3 regions of the Streptomyces purpurascens genome follow, and region 3 is predicted to be linked to each of the others. Evidence: riboswitches for the same ligand, from Rfam matches in the RefSeq annotation. Region 3 holds a riboswitch; each other region holds the start of a gene.
What was found. A riboswitch is a leader RNA that binds a small molecule or an ion and turns the genes downstream of it on or off. The one in region 3 is predicted to bind cobalamin.
Positions count from the first base shown of each region.

Region 1: linked by a shared signal. The riboswitch ahead of OHU35_RS38405 (energy-coupling factor ABC transporter permease) and the one ahead of OHU35_RS06725 (ABC transporter substrate-binding protein) in region 3 are both predicted to bind cobalamin.
Region 2: linked by a shared signal. The riboswitch ahead of metE (5-methyltetrahydropteroyltriglutamate--homocysteine S-methyltransferase) and the one ahead of OHU35_RS06725 (ABC transporter substrate-binding protein) in region 3 are both predicted to bind cobalamin.

Region 1 covers NZ_CP108341.1:8,460,232-8,462,405, reverse strand. The annotation lists gene OHU35_RS38410 (serine/threonine-protein kinase) at 1-454, shown strand, start outside; cobalamin riboswitch at 523-730, shown strand; gene OHU35_RS38405 (energy-coupling factor ABC transporter permease) at 760-1,461, shown strand; gene OHU35_RS38400 (energy-coupling factor ABC transporter substrate-binding protein) at 1,458-1,826, shown strand; gene cbiQ (cobalt ECF transporter T component CbiQ) at 1,832-2,174, shown strand, end outside.
Region 2 covers NZ_CP108341.1:8,457,672-8,459,845, reverse strand. The annotation lists gene cbiQ (cobalt ECF transporter T component CbiQ) at 1-21, shown strand, start outside; gene OHU35_RS38390 (energy-coupling factor ABC transporter ATP-binding protein) at 18-869, shown strand; cobalamin riboswitch at 897-1,118, shown strand; gene metE (5-methyltetrahydropteroyltriglutamate--homocysteine S-methyltransferase) at 1,284-2,174, shown strand, end outside.
Region 3 covers NZ_CP108341.1:1,481,034-1,483,207, reverse strand. The annotation lists gene OHU35_RS06735 (4-hydroxybenzoate 3-monooxygenase) at 1-452, opposite strand, end outside; gene OHU35_RS06730 (CoA-binding protein) at 461-874, opposite strand; cobalamin riboswitch at 955-1,143, shown strand; gene OHU35_RS06725 (ABC transporter substrate-binding protein) at 1,213-2,174, shown strand, end outside.

The sequences.
Region 1 (2,174 bases), 7.0 Mb from region 3:
TGCGCGTCGCGCCGCACCCCGGGGCGGCAACGACAACCGGCGCAGAGCGGCCGCGACGATCGCCGCGGCGGCACTCTTCGCCGCCGCGATGCTCGCCGGCATGCTGTGGTTCTCGCCCGACGACACCGCGACGGAGGGCACGGAACCCGACGCGTCCCCCTCCGCGAGCAGCCCCGCCGCCACGCCGTCCGCCGGCTCCGCCTCGCCCCTCTCCTCCGCTCCGGCGGCGGGCACGGCTCCGGACGCGACCGCTCCGGCCGCCGGCACAGTGGCCGATATCACCCCGTCCACCAACGCACCCGCTCCCCCGACCCCGGTCGAAGCGACCCCCAGCCCCACGGCTCCGGCGCAGGAGACGGCCGACCCGCCGCGAAAGGCGGACAAACCCCGGCAGGAGAAGCCCCGTCAGACCTGGGAGAACGGCGACGACGATGACGACGGGGGCGACGACTGAGCGGCCCTGCGCCGCCGTGCGAGCGGTCGCCCCCTCGCGCGCCCCCTCTCGCGCCCCCTCGGGTGGCTTGTCATCGTCCTTATCTCGGCATTACTGTCACCACGCCTTGGTGAACGGGAAAGCCGGTGTGATGCCGGTGCGGCCCTCGCCACTGTGAATCGGGAAGTCCGGCTCCGGCCCTCACGGGCAGCCACTGGGTCCTTGTGACCCGGGAAGGCGGAGTACGGGCGGTGGTACCCGTAAGCCAGGAGACCGGCCAAGGCGCGTCAACCATCCACGAGGTGCTGGAGAGGGTCTGCTGAGCCATGCACATAGCCGAGGGATTTCTGCCGCCGGCACACGCGGTCGCCTGGGGCGTCGCGTCGGCGCCGTTCGTCGTCCACGGGGTCCGGTCGCTCACCCGTGAAGTGCGCGAGCACCCCGAGAGCACCCTGCTCCTCGGTGCCTCCGGTGCCTTCACGTTCGTCCTGTCCGCTCTGAAACTGCCGTCGGTCACCGGCAGTTGCTCCCACCCCACCGGAACGGGCCTGGGAGCCATCCTTTTCCGGCCACCCATCATGGCGGTGCTGGGCACCATCACCCTGCTCTTCCAGGCGCTGCTGCTCGCACACGGCGGTCTGACCACGCTCGGCGCCAACGTCTTCTCCATGGCGATCGTCGGGCCCTGGGCCGGATACGCCGTGTACAAACTGCTGCGGCGGTACGACGTGCCGCTGATGGTCGCGGTCTTCTTCGGGGCGTTCTTCGCCGACCTGTCCACGTACTGCGTCACCAGCGTGCAGCTGGCGCTCGCCTTCCCCGACCCGGGCAGCGGGTTCGTGGGCGCGCTCGGCAAGTTCGGCACCATCTTCGCCGTCACCCAGATCCCGCTCGCGGTGAGCGAGGGGCTGCTGACGGTGCTCGTGATGCGGCTGCTGGTGCAGTCCAGCAAGGGCGAACTGACCCGGCTGGGCGTGCTCCTCGCCAAGAAGCAGTCCGGGACCGAGACCGAGGTGGCCGCCCGATGAAGAAGAACACGAAGATCAACCTCCTGCTGCTGCTCGCCGTGGCCGCGCTCGCCGTACTGCCGCTCGCACTCGGCCTCGGCGACCACAAGGAGGAGCCGTTCACGGGCGCCGACGGTGAGGCGGAGACGGCGATCACCGAGATCGAGCCGGACTACAAGCCCTGGTTCTCGCCGCTGTACGAACCGCCGTCCGGTGAGATCGAGTCGGCGCTGTTCTCCCTCCAGGCAGCCCTCGGCGCCGGTGTCCTCGCCTACTACTTCGGTCTGCGCCGGGGCCGGCGGCAGGGTGAGCGGCAGGCGCGGGAGCGGGACGCCGACAGTGCGGCAGCCGGCACCGCCGAGGAGTCCACGGCCGAAAGGGCCTGAGCCGCGTGCTGCCGATCGACGCGGCGGCGCACAGCAGTCGCTGGCGCCGCCGCCATCCCGTGGACAAGGCCGTGCTCGGTCTGGGACTCACCGTGCTGGCCATCTCGCTGCCGCCCTGGCCGGGCGCGGCCCTGGTGCTCGTGACGGCCGTGTCCGTGCTGCTGGGGCCGGCCGGGGTGCCCGCCCGCCGGCTGTGGCGTGCCTACCGCGTGCCGCTGGGCTTCTGCGTGACCGGCGCGGTCACGCTGCTCGTCCAGGTCGGCGGGCCGAAGGGCTTCGTCTCCCTCGCGGACGACGGGCCCCTGCGGGCCGGGGAGTTGCTGCTGCGCACCTCGGCGGCCTCCCTGG
Region 2 (2,174 bases), 7.0 Mb from region 3:
CTGGAAAGGCCGCTGACATGAGCGAGCCCGCCCTCGTCGCCCTGCGGGGCGCGTCCTTCGCCTACGAGGACGGCCCGGCCGTGCTCAGTGGCCTCGACTTCGAGATCCGCGAGGGGCGCGCGCTCGCGCTGCTCGGCCGCAACGGCAGTGGCAAGACCACGCTGATGCGGCTGCTCAGCGGCGGACTGCGGCCGCACGAGGGGCGGTTGACGGTCGACGGGCAGCCGGTGACGTACGACCGCAAGGGCCTGACCCGGCTGCGGACGACCGTCCAGCTCGTGGTCCAGGACCCGGACGACCAGCTGTTCGCGGCGTCCGTCGAGCAGGACGTGTCGTTCGGGCCGCTGAACCTCGGGCTGGCCGATACGGAGGTACGGGCGCGGGTGGCGGAGGCGCTCGCCGCCCTGGACATCACCGCACTGGCCGACCGGCCCACCCATCTGCTCTCCTATGGGCAGCGCAAGCGGACCGCCATCGCAGGCGCGGTCGCCATGCGGCCGCGTGTCCTCGTCCTCGACGAGCCGACGGCCGGACTCGACCCCGACGGCCAGGAACGGCTTCTGGAGACGCTCGACGGGCTGCGTGCGAACGGCACCACGGTGGTGATGGCCACCCACGACGTCGATCTCGCCCTGCGCTGGGCCGACGACGCGGCGCTCCTCACCCCGGACGGTGTGCACATCGCTCCCGCGCCCACGGCACTGGCCCGGACCGATCTCCTTCGGCAGGCGGGACTGCGGTTGCCGTGGGGTGCCGCCGCCGCGGACCTCCTGCGCGCGCAAGGGCTGTTGACCGGTTCGGCACCCGGCCCGCGCACCCCGGACGAGCTGGCCGCCCTGGCGGCGGGGCGGCCGGTGAGGGGCGGCTGAGGGTCGCTTCCGCGGCCTTCCCGTGTATAGGCTGGCGATGCAGCTGGTTCGCCCCGTCAGCCAGGCGGGATGCGTCGCAAGAGGGAACCCGGTGGGAATCCGGGACTGCCCCGCAGCGGTGAGCGGGAACGACCGCCGTCATACGCACTGGGCCCACGAAGGGCCCGGGAAGCGACGGCCAGTAGGAGTTCTCACATGGTGAGGACGTGCCCGCGAGTCCGAAGACCTGCCAACTGCCCGCGCGCGGACGATGCGTGCGCGGACATTCCGGTGACCTCGAGGGCGGGTCGGCGTACCTACCAGGCGGACGACCGCGCTGTGCCGCGCGAGGTCGTCACCGTCCGGTTCGTCACCCCTTCGCGCTCTCGTCCCGTCGCCGGGATCTCAGGGATTCGTCTCGCGAAGGAGATCTCCGTGACCACCAAGCCCGCAGCCGCGGCAGCACGGGCCACCGTGTACGGCTACCCCCGCCAGGGCCAGAACCGGGAACTGAAGAAGGCGATCGAGGGCTACTGGAAGGGCCGCGTCACCGCCGACGCCCTCCGGGCCACCGCCGCCGACCTGCGTGCCTCGAACTGGCGGCAGCTGGCCGACGCCGGCATCGACGAGGTCCCGACGGGCGACTTCTCGTTCTACGACCACGTCCTGGACACCACCGTCATGGTCGGCGCGATCCCCGGCCGCCACCGGGACGCCGTCGAGGCGGACGCCCTGGACGGCTACTTCGCCATGGCGCGTGGCACGCAGGACGTGGCGCCGCTGGAGATGACCAAGTGGTTCGACACCAACTACCACTACCTGGTGCCCGAGCTGGGTCCGGACACGGTGTTCACCGCCGACTCGTCCCAGCAGGTCGCCGAGCTGCGCGAAGCGCTGGCGCTCGGCCACACCGCGCGCCCCGTCCTCGTCGGCCCCGTCACCTATCTGCTCCTCGCCAAGCCCGCCCCGGGGGTGCCCGCGGACTTCGAGCCGCTCACGCTCCTGGACCGGCTGCTGCCCGTGTACGCCGAGGTCCTCGCCGACCTGCGCGCGGCGGGCGCCGAGTGGGTCCAGCTGGACGAGCCGGCCCTGGTCCAGGACCGGACCCCGGCCGAGCTGATCGCCGCCGAGCGCGCCTATCGCGACCTCGGAGCCCTGACCGACCGGTCGAAGCTGCTGGTCGCCTCGTACTTCGACCGGCTCGGGAACGCCCTGCCGGTGCTGGCGAAGGCGCCGGTCGAGGGACTCGCGGTGGACTTCACGGAGTCGGCGGCGGCCAACCTGGACGATCTGGCCGCGGTGGGCGGTCTGCCGGGCAAGCGGCTG
Region 3 (2,174 bases):
GGCCGGTCGGTGTCGATGTCGTGCACCTCGACGTCCCGGACCCCGAAGCGGATCTCCCCGCCGCGCACGTCGGCGTACTCGCGCACCAGGTCCGTCACCAGCAACGGCTGCGGGTAGACGAAGTGATGACTGCCCGTCATCTCGCCGTAGTGGAACCGGTACCGCTCCCCGTCGAAGCGGAACTCGCACGCGGTGTGCAGCTCCGCGCGGTCCAGCAGGTTCCGGGCGAGGCCCCGCTTCTCCAGGCCGCGTACGGCCCACTCCTCGATGACCCCGGCCCGGGGCCGCTGTTCGATGAACTCCCGGGTCTCGGTCTCCAGCACCAGGCAGTCCACGGAGGCGGCCCGCAGGATGTTGCCGACGGTCAGCCCGGCGGGACCGGCGCCCACCACGACGACGGGGAAGTGTTGCGGAGCATCGGAGTTCGAAGGGGTGGAGGCGGCGTGGGTCATGCGTTCAATTATGAAGGCCCGAGCCGCGGGATCTCGATCGCCGGGCAGCGGTCCATCACCATCTCCAGGCCCGCGGCCCGGGTGCGGTCGTACGCCGCCTCGTCGATGACGCCGAGCTGGAACCACACCGCCCCGGCGCCCTTCGCGACCGCCTCATCCGCGACCGCCCCGGCGAGGTCGCTGTTCACGAACACGTCCACGACGTCCACGTCGAAGGGGATGTCCGCCAGACTCGCGTACCCCTGCTCGCCGTGCACGGTCTCCGCCTTGGGATGCACGGGCACGACGCGCTTGCCGTACCGCTGGAGCACCGCGGCGACGCCGTACGCCGCGCGCTGCCGGTTCGACGAAAGGCCCACCACGGCCCAGGTGTCGCCGAGCTCGGTGAGGATCCTGCGGATCGTTGCGTCGTCGCCGTACACCGGCGGCCTCCTCGGGAGTCGCGGAAGAGCTGCTGTCCGGGCAACGACGCAGGGTGCGCGGTGATTCCCCGACCCCTCCGTGATAGCTTGCCGAGGCCAGTCGAACCCATGTACGTGGGTCAGGGAATCCGGTGCGAATCCGGAACTGACGCGCAGCGGTGAGGGGGACGGGCGGGGCCTCTGCCACTGAACGGCTCGTGTCGTACGGGAAGGCGCCCCGCACCGGGTGAACCCGAGTCCGAAGACCTGCTGGCGGCCCCCGCGGCCGGCCGGCGGCGGGGGAGCACCGTACGACCGGGCTCCGCGATCGGGCCCTCGACGTCTGAGGACTGGTTTCCTTGCCCCTCGCCCGACCCGCCCGTGCCGCCGTCCTGCTCGCGGCCTGCTCCCTGATCATGACCGGCTGCGGAGGCTCGAAGCCCCCCACGGCCGAGGCGTCCGCCACCCTCGACAACTGCGGCCGGAAGGTCCGGGTCGACAAGGCGCCCCGGCACGCCGTCTCCCTCAACCAGGGCACCACCGAGATCCTGCTCTCCCTCGGCCTCGCCGACCGAATAGCGGGCACGGCCACCTGGACCGACCCCGTGATGAAGGGGCTGGAGAAGGCCAACGCGAAGGTGTCGCGCATCGCCGAGAACAACCCCTCCTTCGAGCGGGTCCTGGACTCCGAGCCCGATTTCGTCGCCGCGTCCTTCGTCTCCACCCTCGGCACGGGCGGCGTCGCCACCCGCGACCAGTTCGAGAAGCTCGGCGTGCCCACGTACGTCTCCCCGTCCGACTGCGCCGGCAAGGACAACTCGGGCGGCGGCGACGGCAAGCGCGACAAGGCGCTGGGCATCGACGCCGTCTACGGCGAGGTGCGGGACCTCGCGACCGTGTTCGGAGTGCAGGACCGCGGCGACAAGCTCGTGGCCTCCCTCCAGCAGCGGATGAAGAAGGCCACGCAGGGCATCGACGCCTCCGACGTCTCCCTTCTGTACTGGTTCGCCAACTCCGAGTCGCCCTACATGGCCGGCTGCTGCGGAGCGCCCGGCATCATGACCCGCGCCCTCGGCGCCAAGAACGCCTTCGACGACACGCACGAGGAGTGGCCGCAGGTCAACTGGGAGACGGTCGCCGACCGTAACCCCGACGTCCTCGTCATCGGCGATCTGACCCGCAACTCGGAGACCGCCGAGTCGGCCGCCAAGAAGATCGCCTTCCTGGAGTCCAACCCGGTCACCGAGAACATGGACGCCGTCAAGCACAAGCGGTACGTGCTGCTCAGCGGGCAGGCCATGAACCCGACCATCCGCACCGT